Regions from separate parts of the Lysinibacillus sp. NPDC056220 genome, predicted to be linked through region 3. Evidence: riboswitches for the same ligand, from Rfam matches in the RefSeq annotation. Region 3 holds a riboswitch; each other region holds the start of a gene.
What was found. Region 3 has a riboswitch for S-adenosylmethionine ahead of metA (homoserine O-acetyltransferase MetA). Riboswitches for the same ligand answer to the same signal wherever they lie in the genome.
Positions count from the first base shown of each region.

Region 1: another riboswitch for S-adenosylmethionine. It lies ahead of ACOZBY_RS17840 (O-acetylhomoserine aminocarboxypropyltransferase/cysteine synthase family protein); the one in region 3 lies ahead of metA (homoserine O-acetyltransferase MetA).
Region 2: another riboswitch for S-adenosylmethionine. It lies ahead of ACOZBY_RS09620 (Na+/H+ antiporter NhaC family protein); the one in region 3 lies ahead of metA (homoserine O-acetyltransferase MetA).

Region 1 covers NZ_JBMOXD010000006.1:129,714-140,525, reverse strand. The annotation lists partial or broken gene ACOZBY_RS17860 (DMT family transporter) at 1-624, opposite strand, end outside; gene ACOZBY_RS17855 (hypothetical protein) at 772-1,002, shown strand; gene ACOZBY_RS17850 (homoserine dehydrogenase) at 1,068-2,054, opposite strand; gene ACOZBY_RS17845 (hypothetical protein) at 2,527-2,913, opposite strand; gene ACOZBY_RS17840 (O-acetylhomoserine aminocarboxypropyltransferase/cysteine synthase family protein) at 3,243-4,547, opposite strand; SAM riboswitch class I at 4,665-4,778, opposite strand; gene ACOZBY_RS17835 (glycerol-3-phosphate acyltransferase) at 4,934-5,566, shown strand; gene ACOZBY_RS17830 (DASS family sodium-coupled anion symporter) at 5,767-7,248, shown strand; gene ACOZBY_RS17825 (succinate CoA transferase) at 7,331-8,851, opposite strand; gene chrR (class II chromate reductase ChrR) at 9,216-9,947, shown strand; gene ACOZBY_RS17815 (hypothetical protein) at 10,158-10,583, shown strand; gene ACOZBY_RS17810 (membrane protein) at 10,627-10,812, opposite strand, start outside.
Region 2 covers NZ_JBMOXD010000002.1:931,329-942,140, forward strand. The annotation lists gene ACOZBY_RS09585 (effector binding domain-containing protein) at 1-487, opposite strand, end outside; gene ACOZBY_RS09590 (BlaI/MecI/CopY family transcriptional regulator) at 795-1,157, shown strand; gene ACOZBY_RS09595 (M56 family metallopeptidase) at 1,154-2,605, shown strand; gene ACOZBY_RS09600 (Ger(x)C family spore germination protein) at 2,898-4,091, opposite strand; gene ACOZBY_RS09605 (VOC family protein) at 4,256-4,633, shown strand; partial or broken gene ACOZBY_RS09610 (SAM-dependent methyltransferase) at 4,798-5,179, opposite strand; gene ACOZBY_RS09615 (DUF3953 domain-containing protein) at 6,739-6,972, shown strand; SAM riboswitch class I at 7,098-7,201, shown strand; gene ACOZBY_RS09620 (Na+/H+ antiporter NhaC family protein) at 7,306-8,586, shown strand; gene ACOZBY_RS09625 (VanZ family protein) at 8,802-10,220, opposite strand; gene ACOZBY_RS09630 (DUF554 domain-containing protein) at 10,430-10,812, opposite strand, start outside.
Region 3 covers NZ_JBMOXD010000003.1:43,452-54,263, reverse strand. The annotation lists gene parE (DNA topoisomerase IV subunit B) at 1-1,063, opposite strand, end outside; gene plsY (glycerol-3-phosphate 1-O-acyltransferase PlsY) at 1,601-2,203, shown strand; gene ACOZBY_RS10340 (HesB/YadR/YfhF family protein) at 2,223-2,513, shown strand; gene ACOZBY_RS10335 (spore germination protein) at 2,661-4,205, shown strand; gene ACOZBY_RS10330 (Ger(x)C family spore germination protein) at 4,233-5,432, shown strand; gene ACOZBY_RS10325 (hypothetical protein) at 5,437-5,670, shown strand; gene ACOZBY_RS10320 (endospore germination permease) at 5,704-7,503, shown strand; gene metA (homoserine O-acetyltransferase MetA) at 7,559-8,494, opposite strand; SAM riboswitch class I at 8,593-8,702, opposite strand; gene ACOZBY_RS10310 (nucleotide excision repair endonuclease) at 8,905-9,276, shown strand; gene ACOZBY_RS10305 (hypothetical protein) at 9,322-9,705, opposite strand; gene ACOZBY_RS10300 (TrmB family transcriptional regulator) at 9,727-10,509, opposite strand; gene ACOZBY_RS10295 (TSUP family transporter) at 10,637-10,812, shown strand, end outside.

The sequences.
Region 1 (10,812 bases), on a different contig from region 3:
GTCCATAGATTTTGCATATTTTCTAACCAGGTAAACCCATTAGAGAGTGAAAAAGGGAATAAAAATAAAGTACAAAGGGAAAATGTCATAGCAACTGCTGGTAACGCATCTTCCTGCGCCATTAATTTCTTGCTAATATTTGTATAAAACGCAAAAGATAACCCTGCACAAAGCGCTAAAGCAAAGCCACTCGCTTGTACAGTTTCTTCTCCATTATTAATAAATAATAAAAAAACAGCCGATGATTGCCATCAATGTAGCTAGGCCCCAAATACCAGACGGTCGATTTTTCCATATCAACCATTCAATAATGCCTGAAAATACTGGTGCACTTCCAATGGTTGCAACAGTTCCAACCGCTACACCTGTTAGACGAATAGATGAAAAGAAAAGACCTTGGAAAAGAGCAATACTTGCCGCAGCTAAAATCGTCCATTTCCATGACCAATTTAGGAAATTAATTTTACGGAAAATAATTGTAATAGCTAAGAGGAGCCCACCACCAATGGCAGAACGAATAGTGGCGACTGCAATCGGAGATACATTATTATCTAAAAATGTTTGGGCAGTTCCTGTCATTCCCCATAAAATAGCTGCTAACAATACAAACAATGGATTTAACATGTAGACCCCTCCGCCTTATTCCTTCTTCCATACTTATCATACATATTTATCCAAAATCAAACAATTAACATTTTTACTATTTTCATTCACCAAGTATGCATTCGGTTAAATGAACGTTATAATAAATACAGTTAAAGGAGCGATTGTATGTACAAAACAATTGAAGAAACAGCTATTGAACTAGGTATGTCTAAAGAACAGATATTACGCCTAGTCTATGAGGGACGCATCCGTTCCGTTTTCGATGGAAATATGATTCTCATAAATAGTGGGCAATTTAGTACGTATTTTAATCAATTGGAGCGTATTAAAGAGGAAATCGAAATATGGAGATCTACTCCCATACCAGAGGATATTGACGTAAAAGACGAGGATTAAAAAGCCCACCATTCAAACAATAGAATATTGTTGAATGGCGGGTTAACTTTATAAAACAGTAATTATTAAATCGTTACAACAAACCCTGCCCTTTTCCCGATGATTTCAGCATAATCTTCTACCATCACACTTGCTGTTGGGTACATTCCAGCACCAGGACCTACTAGGGTTAAAGTGCCAATATAATTAGTTTCTAGTGCAACTGCATTGAACACATCATCGACTGGATAAAGTGGATGTTCTTTATCAACCAGTTGTGGACCAACCTTTGCTACAATTTTCCCACTAGCTAGTTTTTCTACCTCAGCTACATGACGGTAACGTAGACCCTTTTCACATGCTTCATGAACTTGCGAAGCTGATATACTATCTATGCCAATCACTTCTACATCCGCCCAATCAGGTTGTTCTCCAAATGCCAAGGCACTTAAAATCATTAACTTTTTAAAGGCATCTTGACCAGAAATATCATTATACGGATCTGCCTCTGCATAACCTAAACTTTGTGCTTCTTTTAAAGCTGTTTCAAATGACCAGCCCTCAGCTCGCATTTTGGTTAAAATATAATTACACGTACCATTTAAAACACCTTGTATACGACTTACGTCATTAACAAGTAATATATTTTTCATAGTTTTAATAACAGGTACTCCTCCAGCAGTTGTAGCCTCAAAACCTACAAAAACACCATTTGCTTTTGCAAGCTCTTGTAACTCTAATCCACGCTTTGCAAACATGACTTTGTTGGCAGTAATAACATGGCATTTATGCTCTACTGCTCGCTTTAAATAGCTATACGCAGGCTCTTCGTTCACAATTGCTTCGAATATTACTTGCATACCTGGTTCAGCCAAAACATCATCCATGCTTGTAGTCATTAAATGTGCTGTGCCTGGGACGCGTTCGCGACTAGCATCTGTTACTAAAATCTTCGCTACTTCCAACTCAATACCTAATTTATTTTTAAGATCTTCTCGCTTTTCCTTTAATATATGATAGATCCCTTGACCTACCGTTCCAAATCCTAAAATCGCTGCCTTTATAGTTGCCATTCTTATTATTCCCTCCAACTTACATTCCGCAGTTTCATCAAGCCAATCTCTCCATGGGGTTGTGTCAAATTGTTTGACACCAACCGCAGGCCTTAGCCACCCCTTATTTTTGGGGTAAATTTTGTTATTCAGTACATGTTAGAACAAATACAAATTCAAATAATTCGAAATTTAACTTAAAGAAAATTGTAACGTATATATATACTTTACACAAGAAAAATCTTTCTAGGAAGGACATTTGTTTTCCCTAGACGTGCAAAGGAAATCGTTTTCATTCCCTTTACTATACGTTTTTTAAGTTTTTCGATAAGATTTGAACAAATATTGACTCTTTGCATTCAAATTATGATGTCTTTCTTCTATTATATATGTATGTTCAGACACCCATAAACCAGCTAAATAATCAAACCGCTATAAAAAAAGCTCATTCCCTGTAGCAGCAGAGAATGAGCTTAAATATATGAGGGATTTTTTAGCTCGCTTTTGAAAGCAATTGATAACGATATTGTTTTAAAGCTTGTTGAACAATACAAATTTCTTCTTCTGTAAAATTTGGTATTGCATACGTACGTTCCACTAATTGAAATGTACCATATTTCAAATAAAATTCTGTTGCTGGAAGCTGGATGTGGCTCACACCATACTTCTCATACGTCTCATAAACTTCCTTAACCATAAAGCCATTATCATCTGTGCATACCTGTTCCTGATACGCTGAATGACCAAAAATTTGTTGCCATTTACGTTCTACTAATGTAAGGATGTGTTGAATGGATTGGTTGTTGACAAATACATGGCCTTCATTTAGTTCATAAATTAAATAAGATGCAATGTTTTGCGCACTATAGACATTACCCATTTTAAACACTCCTTTATCATTAGTTTTTTGAAGAGTAGCCACTGGCTATGTAACTACTCTCCTATCTATTCAAAAGTGGGGGAGCACTTATGAAAACAGTTACCTTTTCCAAGAGGTTTTTCCGTACACTTAACTTATTTCCAAGTATATAACAAGGTTTTAACAAAGTCAATAATGCATATAAAAATACTCGGTATTATTTTTTGAAAGGTTCTGACAATGAACGGGTGCAATAATTGGTGGATGTAGCAACGTTTAACATATACCAAATGAGGCTATTCGAATGAGAAAATACGTAAACGCTACAACATTCACCGCTCTATTCTATATTAAGCTTCTATTGTTTGTTCAGCTACTGCTGTTGCCTGAGTAATAGCCTGCTCTAAATCTGCAATGATGTCCTCCACTGCCTCTAAACCGATTGATAGGCGAATGAGCGATTCGGTTACACCAGCTTGAATTAGTTCATCTGCTGATAATTGTTGGTGCGTAGTAGATGCTGGATGGATAATTAGCGACTTAGCATCACCTACATTTGCCACATGTGAAAACAGCTTTACATGATCAATAAGCTTTCGTCCTGCTTCACGTCCACCTTTAATGCCAAAGGTAAGCACTGAACCGAAGCCATTTTTTAAATATTTTTTCGCCAACTCATGTGTTGGAAAATCTTCAAGGCCATTATAATTTACATACTCCACAGATGGGTGGTTGCGTAAATATTCAGCTACAGCTAAAGCATTTTCATTATGTTTAGGGATACGCAAATGAAGCGTCTCTAAACCTTGTAATAGATTGAAAGCTGCATCTGCACTTAATGTTGGGCCAAAATCACGTAACAACTGTACACGTAGCTTTGTAGCAAAAGCTGCAGAGGCTGTATCGATTCCATAGCGTAAACCATGGTAAGAAGCGTCCGGCTCTGTAAAGCCTGGGAATCGACCACTAGTCCAATCAAACTTACCAGCGTCTACAACAACACCACCTAAAGTTGTACCATGACCACCTATCCATTTAGTTGCTGAGTGAACTACCACATCTGCACCATAATCAATAGGTGTGGAACCATAAGGAGAAGCAAATGTACTATCAATAATTAATGGCAAGCTGTGGTCATGTGCTATCTTAGCCACTGCTTCAATATCTAAAACCTTTAAGCTTGGGTTACCGTAAATTTCAGCGAAGACAGCTTTTGTTTTATCGGTAATGGCAGCCTTAAAATTTTCTGGGTTTGTTTCATCTACAAAAATCGTTTTAATACCATAGTTTGGTAATGTATTAGCGAATAAATTATACGTACCACCATATAAAGAACTAGCAGCTACAATTTCATCACCTGCTCTAGCTAAATTTAAAATAGAAAATGCAATAGCTGCTGCACCAGATGAAAGTGCTACTGCTGCTGTTCCACCTTCTAGTAAAGCCACACGCTTTTCAAAAACATCCACTGTCGGATTCGTAATTCGTGTGTAAATGTTTCCAGCTTCCTCTAAGGCAAAAAGACGTTGCGCATGAGCAGTGTCTTTAAAAACGAAAGCAGTTGAACGGTAGACAGGAACTGTTCTAGAACCTGTCACAGGGTCGGGCTCTTGACCACCATGTAACAGCAGTGTTTCTGGTTTAAAATTTGTCATTGTGTACCTCCATTTGGTTATTTTTTTTACGATGGTACCGGAGATGAGGAGGATTTTTCTGTAGAAAACAAAAACCCTCTTCAGCTAAGAAGAGGGTTGCGGTTGCAAGTTTTCCTCCCCTTATCTGCCAGATCCAAGTAAGAATCTGTAGGAATTAGCACCTTAGTAAGTTCATCACCTACTGGTTGCCGGGCATCATAGGGCCTATCCCTCCGCCGCTCTTGATAAGAGTATGAGATTCAATTTCCATCGTTGTTACAAAGTATAAGCATAGAGTTTTTTTCTGTCAACATCTAAATTTTATTTTTTCCGAAACTTCTGTCTGCTCTTTTACGTAATATGAACGCATACACTATTTTAGAAAAAAATTTGAAAGGAGTATTTTTATGGTAAAAGCCGTGATCTTTTTTCTAGTTGTTGGCTATTTGATTGGCTGTATTCACGGCTCTAAAGTGGCACAATTTTTATCCGGGGTTGATTTAAAAAAAGCTGGCCATGGCAACGCTGGTGCCTCTAATGCTACGCTTTCACTCGGCTGGAAATATGGCGTTTTAGTAGCTCTTATCGATATTGGAAAAGGCGTCGTAGCCATCGTCGGTGCACATTTTTATTTAGCAGATGCAACACATTTAACAGCAGAACAAATATGGCTCCTCACCTACTTGATAGCTGCAGGGGTTATTTTGGGGCATAATTTCCCTTTTTATATGGGCTTCAACGGTGGAAAAGGAACTGCCTCCATCATTGGAATTTTACTTGCGGTTGATTGGAAGATTGGTTTATTTGCACTTATTCTATTTGTTATTTTATCTTTCGCAACGAACTATTTAATTGTTGGTGTATTAGAGTTTTACCTCGTTTTTTGTACCGCTACTTATTTATGGATTCCTGGATTAGGCCCAACCATTATTGCCATTCTACTTTTTGGTATTGCTATTATTTTGCACTTTGAAAATATTAAACGTTTAACCAATGGAACAGAGCCTAAAGTTACTTCTGCCTTCAAGAAAAAGAAATAGTATTTCCCGAGAGAGATTTGTATTTTTTATGACCACAAATTTTCTCTTTAATTACTATTAAAGCTGTAAACTGACATATTTTTCTTTCTTTCATTCTATACAATAAATGGATGAATTCTTATCTTAAAAAAACATTTTGTTGACCGATGTTAAGGATAATAACCGTCATTTTTACGTAGACGTAGAAGGGATGAGAAAATATGTCTTCACCTAAACAAGCAGCAACGAAGCGTAATCTAAAGCCTTTATGGATTGGGTTGGCTTTTGCTTTATTAATTATTATTATTTTTTTACCTAATAACGGTGAGTTACCTGTAGCTGGGCAGCGCGCTTTAGCCATCTTAGCTTTCGCGGTCATCCTTTGGGTAACTGAGGCCGTTTCATATCCTGTTAGCTCTGCAATGATTATTGCACTCGTCACCGTTTTACTAGGTCTTGCACCCTCCATGGATGATCCCACAGCACAACTAGGTACCGCTAGCGCCTTAAAACTATCATTAAGTGGTTTTAGTAATTCTGCTGTCGCCCTAGTAGCAGCTGCTCTTTTTCTAGCAGCAGCTATGCAAATTACCAATTTGCATAAACGACTTGCTCTCTGGATTCTTTCACTTGTAGGAACAAAAACAAAAGCTATTGTTTTCGGTGCTATATTAGTTTCCATTGCCCTTGCATTTTTTGTTCCTTCAGCTACTGCACGTGCTGGCGCAGTAGTCCCTATACTTCTTGGAATGGTCGCAGCATTTGGTTTACCGCGTGATAGTCGACTTGCTGCTTTGCTTGTTATTACTTCTGTACAAGCCGTTTCCATTTGGAATATCGGTATTAAAACTGCGGCAGCGCAAAATATGGTTGCTTTAAATTTCATCCAAGAGCAATTTAATGTAAATATTTCATGGGGTGCTTGGTTACTTTATGCTGCCCCATTCTCGATTATTATGTCAGTAGCCTTATTTTTCATTATGATTACGCTTATTAAGCCTGAGACGAGCAATATTGATGGTGGTAAAGAAGTCATCAAGAAACAGCTTGCTGAGCTTGGACCATTAAAAGCACCTGAAATTCGATTGATCATTACATCATTAATTTTACTATTTTTCTGGGCTACGGAAGGCAAGCTCCATCCATTTGATACAACAACGGTTACAATTATCGCCATTGCTGTTCTACTAATGCCTAAAATCGGCGTTTATTCGTGGAAGGAAGTTGAACCTCATATTCCTTGGGGAACAATCATTGTCTTTGCAGTTGGTATTATGCTCGGAACTATTTTACTGAATACAAAAGGTGCATCATGGTTATCAGATAAAGTTTTTGGTTCACTCGGTCTAGATACAATGCCAATTCTTGCTACCATTGCTATCGTAACATTATTTAATATTCTTATTCATTTAGGTTTTGCCAGTGCAACAAGCCTAGCCTCTGCACTTATACCTGTGTTTATCGTGTTAGCTTCCACATTAACTGCTAATGTAGATCAGGTTGGTTTTGTTATCGTCCAACAATTTGTTATTAGCTTTGGTTTCCTATTGCCAATTAGCGCACCACAAAATATGCTTGCCTACGGTACAGGAGCATTTACAACAAAGGATTTCCTGAAATCAGGTATTCCATTAACGATTCTCGGCTTCCTCCTAATTCTGCTGTTCTCTGCAACTTATTGGAAATGGATTGGCCTATTGTAAAGCATTAATCGTCTTAGATAGATTTATTAACTAAAAGGCCTTGAGGGAGCAGCTGTCCTTCAAGGCCTTTTGTATTAGAACTCTATTTTGATAAAGCTGGGTCTTTCATTGTTCCACTTTTTGCGTAATTGACATGCCATGACAGCGCTTTTTCAAGATCATGCGGTGTATGATGTCCACCAGTTGTCTCATTAGCGTCGTTAAAGTATTGCCATAGCTGCTCACGATAATCAGGGTGTGCACAATGATCAATAATTAGTCCCACACGTTCCTTTGGAGCAAGCCCTCGTAAATCAGCTACTCCCTGCTCTGTTACGATAACATCAACATCATGCTCTGTATGATCCACATGCGATACCATTGGGACAATGCTCGAAATATTGCCACCCTTTGCATAGGATTTAGTGACAAAAATTCCCAAACGCGCATTGCGAGCAAAGTCACCAGACCCCCCTATACCATTCATCATTTTAGTACCAGAAACATGCGTAGAATTAACATTTCCGTAGATATCAACTTCTAATGCTGTATTCACTGAAATCAAACCGAGTCGACGAATGATTTCTGGCTGGTTTGAAATTTCTTGCGGACGCAATACTAATTTATCCGCATACTTTTCAAAGTTCCCATAAACACGGTTTCCTACTTGTTCAGAGAGGGTAATGGAAGTAGCAGAAGCAAAATTCACTTTTCCTGCATCGATTAATTCAAATACTGCATCCTGAAGTACTTCTGAGAATACTTCTAAGTTCTCAAACTCAGAATCTTTAAATCCAAGTAATACCGCATTCGCCACTGATCCAACCCCAGATTGAATTGGACGCAAGCTTGTTGTTAAACGGCCCACTTTAATCTCTTCACGCAGGAAGTTTAACAGGTGATTAGCCATAATATCTGTTTCCTCGTCAGCAGGAACAATTGTTGATGGGGCATCTAAAATGTCAGAAACTACAATACCTTTTACTTTATTCAAGTCTAATGGAATACCCATTGTACCAAGACGATCAGACACATTTTGTAAAGGAATTGGGTCACGTTTACCTTGTTGTGCAGGAACGAAAATATCATGTACGCCCTCTAATGCATCTAGCTGTGCTACGTTTAATTCTATGATGATTTGATCTGCCTCTTGCACAAAAATCGGAGAGTTACCAACTGAAGTTGTAGGAATTAATAAGCCATCTTCTGTAATAGCAGCCGCTTCAATAATTGCAAAATCAATAGGTCCTATAATGCCTTGACGAACTAACTCCGCATTATGAGATAAATGCGCATCCACAAATGTGATATCACCACTATTAATTTTATTACGAATACCAGCATCTGCCTGGAAAGGTCCTCGTTTGCGAATAACGCCAGCTTCCGCTAGGTATTGGTCTACCTCAGGGCCAAGAGATGCGCCTGTATATATATCTACCTGGAAGCTCTCTTTTTTTGCTTTCTCTACAAGCGCAAGAGGTACGACTTTTACATCCCCAGCACGAGTGAAACCGCTCATCCCTAATACCATACCATCCTTAATCCAAGATGCTGCTTCTTCTGCTGTTACAACCTTGCCCTGTAATTGCTCATGGCGAAGCTTTTTCGCTAACTTTTCTTCCATTCCTTATTCCTCCATCCCACTTTATTTTTGTTCAACTAGTATTTGGTTCCATTATCTCTGTCATCAAAATTACCTCTGCTTCAAACAAATCTGCAGGAGGCTTTATCCTTAATCAAAAGAGCTACCCCCACTCCTCTTCAGCATAAGGATATTCTAATTTTTGGTAGCACAACCAAATAAACAGCCGATTATATAATTTTATACTATTTAGAATATTTAATCTATATTAAAAGAAATATTTAACTTTCCGAGATAAATTCTACATTTCAAACTATTTAAATATAGTTATATGCCCCTCTTCATCGATTTTGATTAGAAAGCGTGCTATGCTCTTAATATATAAGTGACAAAGGAGAGTAGACAAATGGTTAAAGAATTATTACGAAACCATTCTTCAGTAAGAATCTATGATGGAAATCCAATCTCAAAAGAAATTATTGAAGAATTAATCGCAACAGCCCAAATGGCTGCAACGTCACATTTTGTACAAGCATATAGTGTTATATGGGTAACAGATGCAGATAAAAAAGAAAAATTGGGATTACTCTCTGGAAATCCCCGTCAGTATGATACTTCTGGTGGAGCATTTGTTTTTTGCGTTGATTTCAAGCGCCTACAAATGGCTGGTAAATTAGAGGGAGTAGACATCGTGGCTGATTCAGCAGAAAATGTCCTTGTTGGAGTTGCTGATGTATCATTGTTTGCGCAAAATTTTGTTATTGCTGCAGAATCAATGGGATATGGTATTTGCTATATTGGAGGAGTCCGTAATAACCCTTCAGAAATAAGTGAATTATTTAATCTACCAGACCACGTTTTCCCGTTGTTCGGTCTAACAATCGGCATACCTGTTCGCCGTAATGAGGTAAAGCCACGGTTGCCTGTGTCTGCTGTACTACATGAAAATGAATACAATTCAGAAAAGTATGATGAACTTTTACCAGCGTATAATGAGACAATGGAAGCGTATTATAATAGTCGATCATCTAACAGAAAAATCGATAATTGGACAAAGCAAATGGCTGATTTTTTAATCGAACAACGTCGTCCACATATAAAAGAGTTTTTAGCTACTAAAGGATTTAACTGGAAATAAATCACTTCCACTGAAATGGGGTTACTATCTGATGATAATAACCCCATTTTTTTCATAATTTCGTTACCTCTTTGTATTAACTCTAGTCATTATGTCTCGATATATCTATTAAGTACAATATTAAATTAAACGAAAAGACTCTTCCATTTTCCAACAATTCCATTCATATTAATAAATGATTATGTATTTACGAAAGGAGTTATACAAGCAATGTCCTATATCAATAAACATCTTGCTCGTACCTTAGAACAACAACATAAGAGAAGTGTAAGAGGTTTATTTTTAAAAATTGAAGAGCTTAATGCTGCTTGCACCCAACTACGAAAACGACTTGAACGTGAAACAGATATAACCGTTTATAAATATGCGATAGATTATGTCAATCAATTTGTTGCCCATACCTCTATCCTCAATTTAAAATTTATTACTAATACGCAAAATTTAGAGGTGTTAGTATTACACGCTCTTCTACTATCCTATATTTTAGAAACTGAGGGCAACCAGTCTTTTGCATACGAGGAAAAATTGCTAAAAGGATACATACAAGATACTTTCACATTAAACGATCATGCAAAAACACTCTTTATAAACCATCGAGAAAAAATGCTTAGCTATATTCAAAACGAAGAAACATAAAAAAGACGACCTTGAAATACGAACAAGATCGTCTTTTACTTTTTTATTGTAAGCCTTTAATAATTAAAGAACGGACTGGCAGGAATTGCTCCCCTGTTTCACCATATTTGATAATAACCTCGTCACCTTCTTGTAAATAAATAGCTAAAGGTTCTGTTTCGGCACTTACTAAGTAATTTTCACCATTGCTTAATAAGAAAGAAATCGTTGTAAAATCACCAAGTCGTTC
Region 2 (10,812 bases), on a different contig from region 3:
AGCCTGGGATTTCTTCATAATACCTCTCATCTTGTAAGGATGTTGGATAGACATAGCCGGTGATTAACTTTTTTCCTAAATGTACGATTGTAGGTTTTTGCATTGGAAGTTCACCATCTATTTTATAATCTAAAAAGTTTATTTTATTTTGCAATGGAATAGAATAGGTATTCTTTCTGTACTTAGTCGGTGTTATCCCAAAGTACTGAACAAATGCTCGTGTAAATGCTTCTTGAGAACCGTATTCAAAGCTAATCGCTATTTCGAGTATAGATTGGGAGGTTGTTATTAATAGAACGGCCGCTTCTGAAAGCCTTCTATTGCGAATATATTGCTGTACAGAAAATCCAGTTATCGCCTGAAACAGTCGCTGAAAATGGAAGGCTGAAAAATACGATTGCGAAGAAATATTTGTGATCGACATTTTTTCTTGTAGGTTATCCTCTATATATTCTATAGCGTTTTGAATTCTTTCAAAATAATCCATACGATCATCCTTTCTCATTCTCATCGTACTATTTAAAGGGAAATATTTCTTGATAATTTGTGCTAATTTTTACATTATAGTGGACCTATGTTTCTTTAGGAGTTATTTTGCACATCTTTAATGGGTGTGCCACTGTCAATTAAAGCCTTCATCATTACAATGAGTTTCGTTACATGGTATAAAAATTCCGTATTATAAAAAGGAGTAAAGTTAAACTCTTCAGTTTATAGACAATATGGGTTTATTACGATAAACTAATCAACGAGAGGTTTATCTCAATAAACTTAACAGGAGGGTGGTGGTCAGAATGGAGCCGTATAAATTGTTCGATGCCGAATATAAATTTACATGCCTGATTTGGGATAACGAACCTATTAATTCTACTGATCTTGTAAAGCTAAGCCAAGCAGTACTTGGCTGGAAGAAATCAACGACTTATACTGTTTTAAGAAAGTTATGTAAACGGGGAGTCCTTAAAAATGAGGAAGCAACGGTCACATCCATTGTTAAAAAAGAGGACGCACAGAAATACGAAAGTCAGATGGTTGTTGAAAAGTCCTTCAATGGATCCTTACCGCAGTTTCTAACTGCTTTTCTAGGTGGAAAGGGCATTTCTAATGAGGAAGCCGAAGAGTTGAAACGGATTATTGAGGAGGCAGCTAAATCATGAACCTGTTTCTAGTAATCCTTAATATGAGCATTACCGCAAGCTTTGTTGCACTTGCGGTTATCTTGGTGAGATTTCTTTTGACAAGAGCTCCTAAAATATTTTCTTATATTCTATGGGTAGCCGTAGCCATCCGACTGATCACCCCTGTTAGTTTTACCTCAAGTTTAAGTGTATTAGGTCTTGTAGATTTCCAAAAGAAAACTGGCACAGGTTTCATGGAATTTGTACCCCAAGAAATCGGGATGCAAAAAAATCCAGTTGTGGATATTGGAATTAAGGAGATAAGCTATTTTATAAACTCATCCTATCCAGTGGCTACCCCGATGGCAAGCGCAAACCCCATGCAAATCATCGTGTGGATTGGAAGTTTAATTTGGATTACAGGTATAGTCATTCTTTTGCTTTTTAGCATTCTGTCGTATTTGAAAATATTAGTTAAGGTCCGAACGGCAACACTTGTCAAGGATAATATATATGAGACAGATCAGATTGACACACCCTTTGTTTGCGGTTTCCTGAAACCGAAAATATATATCCCAATCGGCATGAGTGATCATGAGCTGTCTTACATTTTACTACACGAGAAGATTCATATTATGAGACGTGATTATCTGATAAAACCTTTTGCATTTATGCTCCTCATCATTCATTGGTTTAATCCGCTAATGTGGTTATCTTATGCTCTTATGAGTAAAGATATGGAGATGTCCTGCGATGAAAGTGTTGTTAACAAAATGGGGCATCAGATTAAAGGAAGCTATTCAACCTCATTGCTTACACTTTCTGTTAGTAAAAAGGGGGGACTAACCGGTAGTCCAATTGCTTTTGGAGAGAGCAATGTGAAGGCAAGAATTCAAAACATTCTTACTTACCGCCAACCTTCTAAAAGGATGATTGCAGCTTATATACTCGTTATTGCAACTTTAGTTGTAGGATGTACAGCCAATCCCAAGCCTTTGCAGCAGGGACCCTTGCAGTCATTATATTCTGGATATAATTTAGAAAAGCTAATGGAGAACAAAACTCTTTATGTAGGTAACGCTAGTAAGGTAGGCGGTCTTCTCAGTGGAATGCCCGAACCGACAGGTCTTGAATGGAACGGGATGGCACTTCAAACAACAGCTCAGCCTTATGAGGTAACTGTCAATTATATAATGAATGATTCTGTTCCCGGGATAGATAAGGGGGAAATAAATAATGAAATTTATTATCGTAATTCCATTCTCCTCTTAAGTATAATTGATAACGTCGATATTATAACCTATTCGATTGTTGACAGCCCACACCAAAACGATGGAATGGTTAATACCTTTACGTTTACAAGAGAACAGGCGGACAAACTATTGGGAGAGGATGTCAGGCATTATGCCACTGATGAAACAGGTCTCCGACAATTGATTGATCGTTTAGAAAGCCTTTCATTTAGCGAAACCAATAACACCCCTTAAATGTTTTTCATCCTAACTTGGCCTTGCGGGGATACTTTAATGGATCACACATAGCGAAAATGTTTTTCCTTTAATAGACGCTATTTTGAAGTAACTATAAAAGTTCAATTTCTCAATTTAAATAATGAGAAATTGGACTTTTTATATTTTATTTATAGTGCAAAATAACGCCCAAAGTGATTACACATTTCATCAGCAGCCTGATGAAAATTCTTCATCCATTACATTTGAAGCTATACGCTAATTAGTAATGACCAGCACTCTCAAGGAGAGGCTGGTCATTTTTTATTCTCTAGCCTACTTTTAGCTTTCTAGCTGTACCAATGCCTTTTGTTTTCACCTTTACCTCAATATGCACGGGGAGATTGGGGTAAAGCGTGGCCCAATCTTTTTTAATACGTTTCCATGCCTGATGGTCTTCGCGATGTAGTACCTCACTAAACTTTAAAATATCAACCTGATAGGTTTTTTGAATAGTGTGAAATGTTTGTTCTAAATTCGCTTGAACTAACTTGCTTGTTTCTTTATTAAGAGTATCAATAGTTTCTGGCTTTGTTAGATCCAATGGACAACTTATTTCCGCTATATTTTGTTCAAGTTCAACCTGTACATGGATGGAGGGTTTATCATTTTTAAAGCTGCCAGTAACTTTTGTAGAAGAATTTAAAACTTCCGCTGATATTTTCCCCTTTTCCGAACAAGGGACTTTTTGAACGGTACCTTTTATATGGTTGTGTAAGAAATTATAGCCTCTGCTTTCTTCCTCTGATAAGAAGCCTATAAGCTTATAGTTTTTAAAAACAGCAAGTCCACCGTATTGTAAATTAGCAGGACTATCCATTTTTTCGATGTTGGAGCTACTCTTTCCTGCATCTGCATCTCCATGTATTTGAATGGAGGGCAGAACAGCACTATGATCAATACTCCCTAAAGAATTGATTAAATCGTCTAAAATCACTGATTCAGTTGTTCCCAATGCATCTTCAGAGTCCTTTAAGGATTTTAACAATTTACTGGCAGGAATATCTTCTAACGGTGTTAATATACTTAAAATATCTTGCGCTGTTGATTCATGGGCAACAATAATATTAAAATCACTTCTTCCCTCAGGGTCCCTTTGAAATAAATCTAAAATACTATTCATACCATATTCAGCCATTTCTTCACCAATAATAATAACTTGAGTATGTGCATAATAGGGTTTCCTTGGCGTCTGCGTTGTTAATTTCCGAATAGCTTCGAATAAGGTTTTCCCTTTTGCGTGATAGGTAACAACAGGGACTTGAAAGCTTGTTGAATTCTTCGTCGCTATTTGACTTGGGTTAACGATTTGAATGGATAGCTCTATAAATTCGTCTGTTTTATCGACCCCAACAGCAGTGACAATAGCTAATTCATTTAACTCTCGCTTATTCCAACATCCAGTTAACAACAAAACGGTTAGAAGTAGGAGAAAGAATGACACCGTGTGTTTAATGATTGGCACCTCCTCTAGGAAAAGGGCTAAGACATTTCCGATACTAATTAGGATAAGCAAATAATAGGGAAAATAAACAAGAAGAGGAGTACGGGGGAAATTTTTTTAGAGGACAAAAGCGTCTATTAATAGAAAAAAGTATATACATCATTTTAAATAGGAGGAAAAAAGGGATGCGATCATTATTAAATGGAGTAGAGGCCATTTTTATCCCGATAAAGGACCCTCAATTATCAGTTAAATGGTATGAGGAAAAGCTTGGGTTTAAGCTTTTAAATATAGAAGAAGACGCAGCGGTCATGAAAATAGGGGAACAATCTGTTACGGTCGTATGTTTAGTCAAAACGGAGAATCATCAACCATTACATTTTCCAGATAATCATTTTGGGGTAGGGAAATACTTCAATTTCCTATCTTCAACTATTGAAGATACCTACCAATCACTAGTAGAGCAACAAGTGGAAGTAAATCCTATCGGAGGAGAAGGACAAATAAAATTTTTCACCTTCTATGATCTAGATGGAAATCCTTTAGGGGGTTGCCAATCATAAGCGGGTCACTGTTTATAACAGTGACCCTAGTAACAAATCTAGGAGGTGTAAGGCTAATTAGCTTTACACTACTATCATATACATAAATATTATATCGAAATAGTTAATTGCCTGGGAAATAGATAGAAAATTAAGAATTGTTTTAAAAATGATTTGATTATACTTTACTTTTTAACAATGTGAAGATAATGGATTGTTTCAAAAGCGGATAGATAATCAGTTTGATGTTGAAAATAAAGCTGTTGAATTGCAGATAGAGATAGATGAGTAGCCCTGATTGATCTAGTGTCTTCTTCATTTCCTCATAGCATGAGTTCATTGGTTCACCACCAGCTGCCGCCATCTTCACCATATTCTCTACTCTGTTAGAGATACCTTTTTCCTAAATAACGATTCATCACCATAGTCCAAGACAAGTGAACTGCCTACTATAACTAGGGCAAAAAGATGGTCTATTAAGCTAGCCAGTTGTTCTTTCGTTAAGTAATAGGAGACACCTAAGTGACTAAAAAATGTTTTTTTATACTGAAAGCCTTGTTTCAAAAGAGTCACTTTTCTCGTAATTGTGAGTCTTAATTGGCACCCACTTCATTCTGCAAAGTCGTCGGATGAAGTTGATTCATGTAAAAGAAAAGATTCTCAGCAAGGAGCAATCCCGAGGAAGTGGAAATGCACCGTAGACTTCTGGTGAATGATATATGTGCTACAACTGCAAATGGGAAATTTCATACCTCTTTTTACAGCAACCATCTCCATTCAAAGACACTGGAAAAGGCAGCTATACAATGTCAAAAGGGAGGTATAACTTTCCGTTATTACTAGGTGGGGCAGCGGGATTTTGCTATTCAAGTAAAAGCTTAAAAAATATTTTTAAATTTTATGTAACTTATCGCAACGTCAACCGTCTACCTTACTAGTAGAATACAAAAACTAAAGCAAGCTAGTAACATTCACTTTTCACAAAAAGGCCAGGATTCACTTATTCCGTGATTTCCTGGTCTTTTTGTGCAGACAATCCTATTTTATACGAAAAAATAGGACAAATAGTGAAACTTTTTAGCTGTTTTTTCGTATTCATAATTGAATCTAAAGCTAAGCAATATTATTAGTAAGATTCACTTTCACTTAAAAGGCTAGAACTTACATAATTATGTAGGCATCTAGTCTTTTTTGTTGGCTTTCTACTTTTATGAAAATCATGAACTTTAGAAAATTACATAGCAATGAGTAAATCCTATGCTCGAAAAAACAAGAATTCCCCCAAAAATTAGATTGGAAAATATTTTAACTTGTTCAACGCCTTAACTTAGCGTAGTATTAATACGAATCAAAACTAAGTAAATTAGTAAGATTCACTTTCACAATAAAACCAGGCGCTCTTCTATGAGGAGCATCTGGTTTTTTGTTTTTATCTGAGATTTCAAGAACATTAATTTATGAGGCAAGCTAGCCTTATCTTACAAACGTAGCCATACTTCCAACAAGTTATTTTTTGTTAATCGAATGTCATTAGTTGTGAAAAAGAGGCGAGAGCTGAAATTCCCATGGCCCGTTTTGCCATAAAGGGATAGATTTTTTGAGCGAACCGAATTTTACAAATTATTGTTTAAATGGGTATTGTTGGATTTTTTAAAATTATAAATCAATTTTTAAATGGTAATAGTTGTCACTATAGAGGTTAGACAAAGGATGCATCAATCGAAAAAATTAATCGGTCTTTTAGTCATTGTATATGTTTGTACATTGTTAGTTTTACCCTCTACAGATGGATTCGTTTCGGAATAATTGATGGAGGTTCTATTATAATTAGCTTTATTTCCTTATTCTTCTTCGGGTAACCATAGCGATATTAAAGAAGATAAAGATGAACTGGATAAGCATATTGAAGCACACAATGCTAAAATTGGATAGTATGTTTTAATGATTTTAGCTTGTCTAATTTTTTTTGCTTCAGAGGGTGTCTCCAATTTAAATGACATGAAAAATTATCCTTTGTTCTTAGTCGTTGGGTTTACATTGGTCATATCACCTATCATAGAATTTATTTATTCAAAAAAAGTTAGATAACTGACAGTATTTGTTTAAGCAAAAAGGGAGGAATCGTTTTGTTAAAAACAGTACAAATTATTTTATCAACGATAGGCATCACGCTTTCCATTTATGGACTTATTACATATGAATACCGCCTAAATTTCTTAATGATCCTTTTCCTAGGTTTATTTATGTTAATATTAGGAATTAAAGAGTTTGGGAGAGAGAGAAAATTATATGGTTGTTTTCTAGTTGGCGTATTTATATTTTCGGTGTATGTGTCTATACAAAGCTTCATATTAATCTAAAAAGTTGAATTCTGGACCTTAAAGATAGTGCCAAGAAAATTTTTCTAATTAAAAACATGTTGCAATTATGGATGTTTTATTTTAGTATTTTAATATTGTGTCAAAAATATAATATAATATTTTTCTTCTTATCAAGAGAGATGGAGGGACTGGCCCGATGAAATCTCGGCAGCGGAACTATTAAGTTACTGTGCCAAATCCAGCAAGCAATGTCCTTGATAGATAAGAGGAGCGTTTTAACTATAAGGCCTCTTCTTGTTATTTCAAGATGAGGCCTTTTTTATGGTGAAAAAACAAAAATAGGGCTGATTTTTAATTTTTGGGAGGTAAACAATGAGGAGAGAGAATCCATGGGCGCTAATCCCATTTGTTGTTTTTATAATTTTATTTATTGGTTCAGGGGTTATGACGGGTGATTTTTATGCCTTCCCTGTTATTGTAGCTATTAGCATTTCGGGAGCTGTGGCTCTAGCGATGAATCGAAAAGAATCGTTTTCACGGAAGGTTGATATTTTTTGCCAAGGTGCTGGAAATTTAAATGTCATGCTGATGGTTATTATTTTTCTATTAGCAGGGGCATTTTCAGAGGTAGCCAAGGGGATGGGGGCCGTAGATTCCACTGTTAACTTTGCATTATCAATTATTCCTCAAAACTTGCTTGTTGTAGGTTTATTCATCATTGCCTGTTTTATCTCTCTATCCATGGGTACGTCAGTGGGGACAATTGTTGCACTGGCGCCCATAGGAGTTGGGATAAGCGATCAGACTGAGCTATCTATTGCTTTAGTGATAGCAGCGGTTATAGGCGGTTCAATGTTTGGTGATAATTTATCTTTTATTTCAGATACTACTATTACTGCCGTTCGTTCACAAGGAGCGCAAATGAAGGACAAATTTAAGGTCAATTTTTGGATTGTATTGCCGGCAGCTATGGTTACGAGCATTATTTTAGGGTTTATGACATCCGGTGGAACAGCTCAAGTAGAGCATTTAAGCTATAATTGGGTAAAAATTGTTCCCTATGTTTTAGTGATTATTTTAGCGTTATCGGGAATGAATGTTTTCCTCGTTCTTGCATTAGGGATTGTCCTCGCCGGTGCAGTTGGCTTAGCAGATGGCAGCTATCACCTAATGAGCCTTATACAAAAAATTGGCGAAGGAATGGAAGGTATGTTTGAAATCGCCTTTCTAGCTATATTAATAGCTGGAATGGTGGAGGTTATTAAATTTAATGGAGGAATTGACTTTTTGCTCCGCCTTGTAACACGCAGGATTAAATCGCAGAAGGGCGCTGAATTAGGTATAGCTGGTCTTGTGGGCCTAACTAATTTATCTACAGCCAATAATACAATTGCTATTTTAATTGCTGGGCCGCTTGCCAAAAATATTGCTGATCAGTATGAGATTGAGCCGAAAAAGTCCGCAAGTATTTTAGATATTTTCTCCTGTACGGTTCAAGGTCTTCTCCCATACGGAGCTCAATTCCTAGTAGCCGCAAGCGTTGCCAAAATATCGCCAGTGAGTATCTTACCATACTCGTTCTATCCTATTCTTATTGGTATTTGTGGTATGATAGCTATTCTCATTGGGTACCCGAAAGAAAAGAAGGCCTAAACTTTTCTTTCAGACTGTAGACAAAAGTCATCGAGAAGTTCACTCTCGATGACTTTTGTCATTTTTAATATTTGAGTAATATACTACCAAACCTAACATGCTCCACTCTTAGGAAGCAGTCAATTTTTTAGGGGATAATTCATTCCAATACGGAGCCCATTACAATGGAAAGCCCGGTTGTCCGTTAATTGGAGCCAAATATTCGGAATGAGCTATTACTTTCTTGCCTGAATTAAAGTAAACCAATCGTTGCCGTTGAACTTTCCTGCAACATTGTATATGGGCTGATAGAAACCTTTTGTATCATACATATACGAAAGCTCAATTGAATCAATCTCTATATGGTCTCCTTTTTTTATAATAAGGTCTTCCTCCTGAACGAGCGCATTATACTTTATTTGAGGAAAATCGCCTTCCTTGATCCGTTCATATACCTCTGTAGGAGATAGTATGTTTACCTCTCGTATAAATTGATTTTCATGAAGGCTGTAGGTTAATGAATACACGTGACCATCCGGTTTAAGACCAAGACTAACATCCCCAGTCCAGTAATCTTTATGTACATCGGTGCGGTCTGGTAATGTCCATTCAAATTCACCATTCTCCTGTACAGCAAATTCTGCATCTTGAGGTAGTAAAGCAAGTTCATCCATCAATGATTTCGCCTTATCTTCTTGCCCTACAGCTGAAGTTTGCTCTGGGGTATAATTATTTTCGGTTAACCACCATTGGCCCTCGGAATCATTTGTAATCAATGTATAGGGGACCTCATTTTTATCTTCCAATAAAGTCTCGTCATTGTCCTGGTTATTAGATGTATTCACCTCTAATAATCCTAATTTCTGTTGTAACAGGTCTTTTACGTCATCATTTTTAACGTTTTTCTTAAAGACAGGAGCAACAATTGATGCTGCGCTTAATTCCAATGAAGTGGATACATGAACATCTGACATTTTTGATTTTGTATAAGCGTTTATTGCTAAATGACCAAACTCTTGTTGGGCGTAGACAATGCTCATAACGATAAAAATTAAGCCCATCAATAGGGGGATAGCAAGGTTTCCAATCAGACTTTTCACCTTGACCTTTTTGTGATTGGAAATAGAAACTGCAAGTTTGTATAATTGATAGCCAATAATACCCCCAAGTGAGTTATTGATTAAATCATCAAGCTCAAAAATCCCTGCTCCTGAAAGTGTTTGATATGTTTCAATAGAGGCTGTTGCCCCCACCACTACTAGAAGTAGCCACTTAAACTCTTTACATTTAGCCATAAGTAAAGGCAAGAACATTCCTAATGGCACAAACATTAATATATTAAATAGACAATTTTGGAGATCACGTAAAGAGTATTTTTTCCACGCGTCTATATAACCGCTGAATGGTTGTAGGTTCATCTGCATGTAATGTGAAGTGCCACGACCAATAACTGTTAGCTCTAAAACAAACACAATATATCCGATAAACATTGCGCCAAGAAGAAGCTTCTTTACAGGGATTTGTTTATGGCGATCTGTTCGTCGCCTTTGATAATAAAAGTAATAAAGTGCAATTAGTAAAAACTCAAAGCCAATAATTAGGATGACTGGCAACATCAAAATTTTAATATTGCTCATGATTTCTGCAATTCCCAAGGTGTGATACTCCTTTATCAAATAATAATTTTCAAATGCTACATCTCAGGTGAGAGAATTCTTAGTAATGTCGACTTTTATAGTGTAAATGGAAATTATTAATAATTAGAGAGAATATTTATGAAGATTTCTTAAGAAAAGCGGAAAAGCCCAAGCACGCAATTGTTTTGTGCCTGAGCAAATTAGACATAAGGTTTTTGGATGGCTTTTTAATGTATAAACAAAAACACAATAATAGGGATTATTAATGATGGCAAAAGATTTAAGGTATTACATTTTTTTATACCTAAAATACTTAAACCAGACGCTAATATCAATATACCTCCTATAATCGTCAATTCATTTAGAAGGTCAGTATTGATGGAATTCTCCATTAAACTAGCTATTAAGTAAATGGAGCCTTGCCATAGAAATAATACAATACCTGAAATAGCTATCCCAATACCGAATGTAGTGGCCAAAACAATCGAAGTAATTCCATCCAATATACCGTTCGTAAGCAGATAGGTATAATCTTTCTTTAATGCAGCCTCTATTGGACCTAATATAGATAATGATCCAATACAAAATAATAAAATCGCCGTCGATAATC
Region 3 (10,812 bases):
CTACCGCTGAACGAGCCTCACTCGTACCAAGCTTGCCCTTTGTTTGTCCTTCAAATTGTAATAAGTGCTCTGGAATACGAACAGATACGATAGCCGCTAAGCCCTCTCGAATATCCGTTCCTTCTAAGTTTTTGTCCTTGTCCTTTAATAAGCCAATTTTTCTTGCGTATTCATTAAAGACACGCGTCAAGGCTGCTTTTGCACCTGTTTCATGTGTACCGCCATCTCGTGTACGTACATTATTGACAAACGATAAAATCGTTTCAGAATAACCATCATTATATTGGAAGGCAAACTCTACTTCAATATCGTCTTGAATACCCTCAACATATTTCACAGGATGAAGAACATCCTTCTCTTCATTCAAATACGCAACGAAAGCTTCAATGCCGTTCTCATAAAAGAACACATCATTTTTGCCTTCCTCGCGCTCATCGATTAATTCAATTTTTAAGCCCTTTAATAAAAAAGCCGACTCACGTAAACGTTCTGCTAATGTATCATAATTAAATTTTGTGACAGAGAAGATTGTTTCATCAGGTAGGAAATGAACAAGCGTTCCTGTTTGTTTTGTTTGACCAATTTCTTCAAGTGTTGTCACTGGATGTCCACCATGCTCGAAGCGCTGGCGATATTTTTTCCCATCACGATGGATGGTTACTTCTAAAAAAGTTGATAGCGCATTCACAACAGAAGAACCTACACCGTGCAAACCGCCACTTGTTTTATAACCACCTTGTCCAAACTTACCACCTGCGTGTAGGACGGTAAAAATAATTTCAGGAGTAGGTTTACCCATCTTATGCATACCAGTTGGCATTCCACGGCCGAAATCGCGTACGCTAATACTCTGGTCTTTGTGAATCTTGACAATAATATGAGATCCAAAGCCAGCCAATGCTTCATCCACCGCATTATCTACGATTTCATACACAAGGTGATGAAGTCCACGGCCATCTGTCGAACCGATATACATGCCTGGTCGTTTGCGCACCGCTTCTAATCCTTCTAATACTTGTATAGCGTCATCATTATAGACGCTAGGTGACTGTTTATTCGTCAACAAAATTCCCCTCCAAAAAACAAACACATGTTCTATTTATGTTCTCATCCTAATAATAATAGCATTTCCTGTCAATAGTTAGCGACAGGTCCAATTAAATTTTTAAAAATTGCTCACAGTTTTAATAAACATTTCAATAGTAAACATCTTCAACAGTTGCTTAAAATTGGAATTTAAGCAAGACAGACAACCACTAGTATCCGTAAACACCTGACGCATCGTAGCTTATTTAGTTGCAAAATAGTGTTTCTGCGTCATTCCATGTAAATGAATAAAGTTAGACTTCTATTCTACCAAAGGAATGAACGATTGACAAAATTGCCATTTTGCCTAGATTTTAAGAAAGACTTTTTTCGTGCCTTCATCAATCATGTCTAAAAGCCTATCTCCAACTTACATTTAGTTTCTTTTGTATTGAATTCAAGACTCCTTAGGAATTCTCCTTCATAACATTGTAGATTAGCAAGAAAAAGTGTAAAATACTTGTTACAAACTATTAGTACCAAGTGATGGACTATGAATGAAAGGAGTCCAACTATGATCAATGGACTTATTATTTTATGTGCTTATCTAATCGGCTCTATACCTTCAGGGCTATGGATAGGTAAAATTTTTTATAATACCGATATCCGAGAACACGGAAGCGGTAATCTAGGAGCAACGAATACATTTCGAACATTAGGAAAAAAGGCCGGTATTGTTGTGACTGTGATGGATGTTCTAAAAGGGACTGCCGCTGTCTTACTAGCTGCACTTCCCATATTCTCAGACAGTTCTATTCATCCCTTAATCCTAGGTCTTGTTGCAGTGATTGGTCATATGTTTCCGATTTTCGCCAATTTCCGTGGTGGAAAAGCCGTTGCCACATCTGCAGGTGTTTTATTAGGCTACTCATGGCCATTGTTTGTCTTGCTCCTAATTGCTTTTCTTGTGACATTGAAACTCACAAAAATCGTCAGCCTAACATCTATGATAGCCGCTTTAGTAGCACTTATCTATTCAATCGTTTATTATTTTGTTACAGGTGACTTTGCATTAAGCATCTTGGTAGCCTTTTTATTTACCTTTATTATTTATCGTCACCGTGCCAATATTGCACGTATTAAAAATGGCACTGAGCCAAAGGTAAAATGGCTGTAGGAAGAGAGGAGCATTCGCTATGAAAATTGCACTGACAAATGAAGCCCTACAATGGTTCAAGCAAGAGATGGAAGTAGAACCAGGCGATACTATTCGCTTTTATGCACGCTATGGTGGCTCAAGTCCTTTTCACGAAGGCTTTTCACTAGGTATGACGCGAGAAGAGCCCATTGCTATTGGAGCTGAAGCAGTCATAGATGGCGTAACCTATTACATCGATGAAAAAGATTTATGGTTCTTTAACGATCATAACTTACATGTGGACGTGGATGCTAGTTTAGATGAATTACAATACGAGTATCGTACATAAAACAGTATTTTCCTTTCAATCTTTGAAAGGAAATACTGTTTTTTTATTTGAAAAATAGTAGCTAGAATTTCATTCCTTTTTTCGTTTATCTCCGCATAAAGTTGTCCATTCTATAAATAATGAACATTCATTTGAGGAGGAAAGCGCATGTCCATATCAAATAAGATTGATCCCTCCCCATCCCTTACAACGGACGATTTATTAAATACTTCCCTTGCCAAAAATATAAAGGTCATTCGAAACACTCTTGGTCACAGCAATGACATCATAATACGAGAAATTACAATTGGTGAAACTGAACCCCATCGGCTCGCCATTATTTCCATTGATGGCTTATCTGATAAAACCATGATTTCGGATTCTGTCATTGATAAATTAATGGCGAATATTGAGGAAGAACAAGAAATAGAAATTACTACCATAAATCAATATGTGCGAAGTTCCTACCTAACTGTTGGTGACGTGATGAATATCGAGCATTTTACCACACTTTATCATGCCATACTGAATGGTGAGACCGTTATTCTATTAGATGGCTTTGCGGAAGGCATTGTAACAAGCACTAAAAGTGCAAAAGATAGAGCTGTGACAGAGCCATCAACCGAATCCGTCATTAGGGGTCCTCGGGAGTCCTTTACTGAAACTTTACGCACTAATACTGCGCTCATTCGGCGCAAAATAAAAAGTCCAAACCTTTGGATTAAGTCCCGTGTCATTGGTGAAGTGACACAAACAGACGTCGCTGTGATGTATATACATGGTATCGCCAGTGACAAAATTGTGGCCGAGGTGTTAGCGCGGTTAGACCGCATTAATATCGATGGCATTTTAGAAAGTGGCTATATTGAGGATTTTATTCAGGATTCTAAAAACACCATGTTTCCAACCGTTTACAACTCCGAACGTCCTGATGTGATAGCTGGTGAATTATTAGATGGTAAAGTGGCGATTCTAGTAGATGGTACCCCCTTTGTCTTAGTGGTGCCTGCATTATTTACTTCCTTTTTACAATCAGCAGAAGACTATTATCAACATTGGATGATTAGTTCCCTCATTCGTATCTTACGTTTCTTTGGTATTAGTTTGGCATTGGTAGCACCCTCTCTCTATGTTGCGATTACAACGTTTCATCAGGAAATGCTACCTACGGCCATGCTCATTAGTATTGCCTCTCAACGAGAAGGCGTGCCCTTCCCTGCCGTAGTGGAGGCACTTATTATGGAGCTTGCCTTTGAGATACTACGAGAGGCAGGGCTTCGAATGCCGCGAACAATCGGTCCAGCGGTGTCTATCGTCGGTACTTTGGTAATTGGCCAGGCAGCGGTAGATGCCGGTGTGGTCTCAGCAGTTATGGTTATTATTGTAGCATTAACGGCCATTTGTAGTTTTTTATTCCCTGCTTATGGTTTGTCCAATACGATTCGTGTGCTTCGCTTTCCATTAATGATTTTAGCTGCTATGTTTGGTCTTTTTGGAGTTATGTTTGGCATTATAGTCATTATTCTTCATTTATGCAGCATTCGTTCATTTGGTGTACCATATTTAAGTCCATTTGCCCCACTCATTATACAGGACCAAAAAGATGCTTTTTTATTGCTCCCACGCAGACGTTTATTAACACGTCCACGTTTGGTGAATCAGAAAAATGTTGTCAGAGGGCATAAATATGTCTCAAGAACAGGCAGGAAATAAAACTACTGAACAAATGAGGAATGAATTATGGCAAAAGTAAAAACAATTTGCTTACTATGTATCCTCCCTTTACTGTTAAGTGGCTGCTGGAGTAAGCGTGAATTAAATGAATTAGCCATTGTCGTAGCGCTTGGAATAGATAAAGTAGAGGACGAATTTGAAATTACAGTTCAAATTGTTGATCCTAGTGAGGTTTCAATGCGACAAGCCCCCACTCAGCGCACCCCAGTTATCAGCTATCATTCAAGGGGGGAAACAATTTTTGAGGCCATTCGTAAAATGACAACTACCGCTGCACGAAAACCCTATTTTGCTCATTTACAAGTAGTTGTCTTAGGTGAAGACCTCGCCAAAGAAGGAATTAGTGATTCATTGGATTTGATTGCACGAGACCATGAGTTTAGAAAAGATTTCGATGTCATTATGTCTCATGAGGCTACAGCTAAGGAAGTGTTAAATGTTCTTACACCTATCGAAAAAGTGCCTGCTCATAAAATCTTAAATTCGCTCAAGGTTTCTGAAAAAGTTTGGGGTTCTACAATTGCGATTAATATAGACGAATTGGTCACGAGGCTCAATGAAAAGGATAATGGAGCTTTAATTTCTGCTATTGAAATTCACGGGGACAAACAATTAGGTGCTGATAAAACAAATGTCCAACGTGTTAAAACTCCTGTGATATTAAATTATGCAGGATTGGCCGTCTTTAAAGGAGATCGATACATTGGTTTACTTTCAGAGAGAGAAAGTAAAAGCATTAGTTTCCTCAGTGACAAAATACAAAGTACCATTGAAATCGTCACCTGTCCAAAACAAGGTACGCTGTCGACTGAGATTACGCAATCCTCCACAAAAGTAAAGGGGTCATTTCAAAATGGGAAACCGCAAATTGATGTCCAAATAGATGTGGAGCAAAATGTAGGTGAGGTCGAATGTGATATTAATCTCACAAAAAATAAAACCATGGATTATATCAATAAAAAAACAGCACAAGGCATCGATGAACGTATTGAAAAAACGTTAGAAAAAATTCAGCAGCAATACCAAGTGGATGTTTTAGGCTATGGGGATGCCCTTCATCGTGCAGATGCTAAACAATGGAAAAAAATCAAAAATGATTGGCCAACTATCTTTCCTGATCTTCCTGTCCATGTTCGTGTAAAAGTAACGACACAAGGCTTAGGGACAATGCAAAATTCATTATTAAAAAAGCCAAAGGAGGAATAGTAGCATGGTATTAGCGGTAGCCGTCTTCATCATTTCGATCATTATTGCATTACTATTCATCCCAAAGCTCAAAAAGCAAAAGGAAACTAAAACCATTCTTGTTTTTTCTATTCTTTTACTAATTGGGACAGCACTTAATATGGGTATTGCCCTCAAAATAAATATCCCGAGCCCTCTAGATTTCGTAACTTTTATTTTTACACCTATTAAGGATTTTATCGTTTCACTCACAAAATAGTAGACACATCGACATGTATGGGAGGACAGTTAAATGGAAAAAGAAGTCATTAGTTCAAGACAATTTACAATTATTACGTCCCTCCTTTCTATCGGTACAGCCATTTTGATTATCCCTTCAACTATTGCAAGCTCCAGTAAGCAGGATGCCTGGATTGCTGCCAGCATTGGAGTTGTCCTTAGTTTACTAGTGGTGAAATTATTTTTGACGCTAGGCAACCAAACACCCACACTGAATTTTATTGAGGCAAATGAAAAAATTTTCGGTCGCTTTTTTGGAAAAATTACAGTGATTGGTTTTCTGTCCCTTACCCTATTTTCGGGAGGAGAACTATTATACTTTATTGGCATTTTTATGAAAACAGAGGTAATGCCAGAAACACCCACACTGGCATTCGCCTTGTTGTTTAGCATTATTATTATGTATGCTGCCTATTTAGGGTTAGAGACCTTTGCTCGCTCAGCAGAAATACTTTTCCCTATGTTTATCTTAATTTTTATTTTCTTTATTGTTTGTATTACTCCACAAATTAAGTTTGAAAATATACAACCAATTATGGAAGTATCCAAAACATCCATGTTCTATAGTATTATTCGCTTTATGAGCGTCTTTTCTTTTTCCCTAGTTATGTTATTAATGATTTACCCTGCCAGTGTGAATGTCCAGCAATCCTCAAAGAAAGGATTTTACATAGGCACGATTCTCGGTGGATTTGTTTTAGTAACATTGATTACCCTTTGCATACTAGTATTAGGGGCAGCCAATACGGCTTCCCGAACTTTTCCTAGCTATGCTTTAGCACAGAGAATCTCGATCGGCAACTTTTTACAGCGTATTGAAATTATCATGGCTTTTATGTGGATTACATCTATTTTTATTCGGACCTTTATGTACTTCTATACAACGGTTGTGGGAATTGCACAAATTATGAAACTGAAGGATCACCGCCCACTTATCTTACCAATGGGTATCATTATGATTGGTCTTTCACAAATTATTCATCCTGATATTGTCCATTCCGACAATTATAATAATGAAATTTGGCCTATCTATTCATTTATTTTTACCATTTTATTACCTATCCTGCTACTTATTGTAGCCGTCATACGTAATCGAAAATCACAAGGGAATGCGGCTGCGAATGCTAATCAGGGGCAAGTAACTGATGTGGGTGGTATTACGGATGTTAATCAAGGAAATCAACCTAACCCCGCTAATACGGATTCCCAACAGGATAATCAGATGAAACCTAATAATATGGCTGCCAATCAAAATAATCCAACTAACAATGGTACTACTGATTCCAACCAAGATAACCACACTAAACCTGACAAAATGGATGCCAATCAAGATAATCCAACTAACAATGGTACTACTGATTCCAACCAGGATAATCAGATGAAACCTAATAATAGGGATGCCAATCAAGATAATCCAACTAACGATGCTACTACTGATTCCAACCAGGATAATCAGATAAAACCTAATAATAGGGATGCCAATCAAGATAATCAGACTCACCATGCTACTACTGATTCCAACCAGGATAATCAGATGAAACCTAATAATATGAATGCCAATCAAGATAATCCAACTAACGATGTTACTACTGATTCCAACCAAGATAATCACACTAAGCCTGATAAAATGGATGCCAATCAAGATAATTCAACTAACGATGCTGCTACAGATTCCAACCAGAATAATCAGATGAAACCTAATAATATGGATGCCAATCAAAATAATCCAACTAACGATGTTGCTACAGATTCCAATCAGAACCATCAGGCTAAACCAGATATTACGGTTTCTGACAAGAAGAATTTAGAATAACAAAGTCTAATTCCTTCAGCTACTTAGCGAAGAAATTAGACTTTTTCATTGTTATTTAAATATGATATTCAATTTCGTCCACAAAGTCCCATTCATATGGTGTCTCTTGGTATACATAGTAGTTCAACCAGTTGGAGAACAATAAATGTGTATGGGCACGCCATGTATTCATCGGTTCCTTTTCTGGATCATCATTTGGGAAGTAGTTTACTGGAACGTTGATATCAATGCCCTTGGCAACATCGCGACTGTATTCATCAGCCAGTGTTGTCGCATCATATTCTAAATGACCTGTAATCATAATGTTTTTATTATCTTTAGATTGCACGATAAACACACCTGCATCCTCTGAATAGGATAATAAGCGTAAGTCTGGATGATTGCGAACCTCGTCAATCGAGACAGATGTATAGCGAGAATGAGGGGCTGTAAATAAATCACTAAAGCCTCGTACTAAATCCACTGTTAAATCAGTAATCACATGAGAATAAACGCCGGAGCATTTAGCAGAAAGCTCTATTTTTCCTATTCCATAATGATGATATAACGCAGCCTGTGCCCCCCAACATATATGTAGCACGGATGTCACATTCTTTTTAGACCAATCCATAATTTCAGCAATTTCCTGCCAATAGTTAACCTCTTCAAATGGCATTTTTTCTACAGGTGCCCCAGTAATAATCATACCATCATAACGTCGGTGACGAATTTGGTTAAACGTTGTGTAAAATAATTGTAAGTGTGATTTACTGACATTTTTAGATTCATGAGTAGCCGTGTTTAAAAAAGTAATATTGACCTGTAATGGTGTATTTCCTAGTAAACGTAATAATTGTAGCTCCGTTTTTTCTTTTTCGGGCATCAAATTTAAAATTAATATGTTTAATGGACGTATTTGCTGTGTTCTCGCACGATCCTCTTCCATCACGAAGATTTTCTCCTCACGTAAATGCTCCCCAGCAGGTAAATTTTTCGGAATATTAATTGGCATCTAGCATTCCCCTCTCTTTTTTGCTCCTTTTTCTAAAAAAATTAAAAATCCTCCACATTCCATATGAGATAGAATGAGAAGGATTTTTTTCACGTTCACTCTTATCTCTCAAAGGAAAAACCTTTGCTGGAATTAGCACCTTTCTAACATTTGTTAGAGGTTGCTGAAGCGTCATCGGGCCAAATCCCTCTGCTTCTCTTGATAAGATTATTTAATTATTTTGAATTGTAACATGGACTAGTTAGAATATCAATAATTCATAGAATATTTTGTTATTCCTATGCATGTTCTACATTCATTTGATAAACACTAAGCTTGCTGTATATGGTTATTCTACATGAAATTTTATGGTAAACATGCCGCTATTATGTTACCATATATCTTTAGTAATAGAGAGGAACGTGAATACTTTGATTAATATTGAATTTCCAAAACCAGATGTAGTTATTCGCCAACGCGAACAAGATGTAAAACCAGGTGATGTCCCAATTACACCATACTTTGGTTTCATCGACTTCCACAAAATCACACGTGATAAAGGCGGCATTTTCTTATTTTATAATGAAAAGAATGAGTTATTATTTGTCGGCAAAGCACGTAAAATTCGCCAACGCATAAAAAAACATTTTGAAGACAATGTATCTCCGATGAAAAACTATCGTGACGAGGTCTTCAAAATTGAAGTCTATGAAGTAGAAGATCCTATGGAACGTGAAATTTATGAAACGTATGCGATTAATACGTTCCGCTCCAAATACAATGTAGATAAAGTATTTTATTAATATCAATAAAAACCGAAATCTCTTTTTAGGGATTTCGGTTTTTTATTACAGCATGGTAATACGATCTATCGGCATGCTTTTGCCGTTAATATACAGTTCGATAATAGTCAGCTCCGCGCTTTTGTTGATGGCATAGACATAGGGTAGAGCTTCTTTCTTTTGCTCGCTTCCTTCCTTGAAATGAATGACTAACCTATTTTCATTAGCTGCTACACTTGCTAGCACATTTCCTTTTGAAAACATGACAAGATAGTACGTCACGTCATCTTCATACAATAACTGAATTCTGTCTGTAGCTATAATATGTTGTTGGATATGGTCAGGAACGATTGTTAGCTCTTGAATCTTAGGAAAAACCGGCAGCGGTGCAGAATCACATCCACCCATCAATAATAAATAAAGTAATACTGGCAACATCCATTTTTTCAAGATGCTCCCCTTCCCTTATAACTACTCTAAGAAAAATGCTTTACGTTCTTTAGCAATCCAGTCCTCCAGTTCATTATCATCGCGTTTTACTAGTCTATTGATAAGAACATCATGCCAAATATAATCCTCTAGTAAATAAATATGCACAGGGTCATTCGTTATAAATGCGGTTTCTTGGTTGGATGGCGAGTGACCATAAATCATTTCTTGACCATCAACCGATAAAATAAACCAATGAGGTGTAGAAGTCTTTCTCGTATAGTGTGTGGCTCTGTGCATGTCTATAGATGCTAGATGTTCCTCGACATATAAAGTGATGCCATGCACCTCCACATGCTGAGATACCTCTTCAATATCCTCACGTAAGGTATCGTACATATCTTCCCACATCGATAGGATGACTTTTGTCTCTGCTTTTTTTAATAAGGTTTGACAATAATTAACGATCGTCTGCTTCCCTTTTAGCATTAATACTTTAGATTCCGCTTCCTGTTCTTTCATTTCTAGTTTTTCTAACTGATCACTAATCGATGTAAAATTCGATTGCCAGCGCTGTTGAATTTGCTGCAAAAACATCTCGACAGGAATAGAAGAATAAGTCGTTTGATCCGCCGTTTCCTCTTTCAGTACGAATCCCTTTTCAACAAGACCATTTAATATGTCATAGATTCTAGCTCTTGGAATCCCAGAGTTTTTGCTAACTTGATAGGCACTGACATGACTATTTTGTACGAGTGCTGTATAGGCCTTTGCCTCATATTCTGTCAATCCCAGTTCTTTTAATTGGGCGATTAATTCATCCATATCATCCCTCCATACTTTTATTATAGGCTACTGTTGTGAACATTTGCCAATGAAAAAGTTAGGCTTTACAGCTTCAAATAAATTAGTTACTATTTCAGTAGTAACTAATTAAAATGAGGTGTAAGACATGGTTTTTGATGTGGATGTACATATTCTAATACTTTTAATTTCGTTTGGATTTCTGGCGGCATTTATCGATTCAGTCGTTGGAGGTGGCGGTTTAATTTCCTTACCAGCTCTATTGTTTGTTGGCCTAAATCCAGCCGCCGCTGTGGCAACCAATAAGTTAGCAGGCGCAATGGG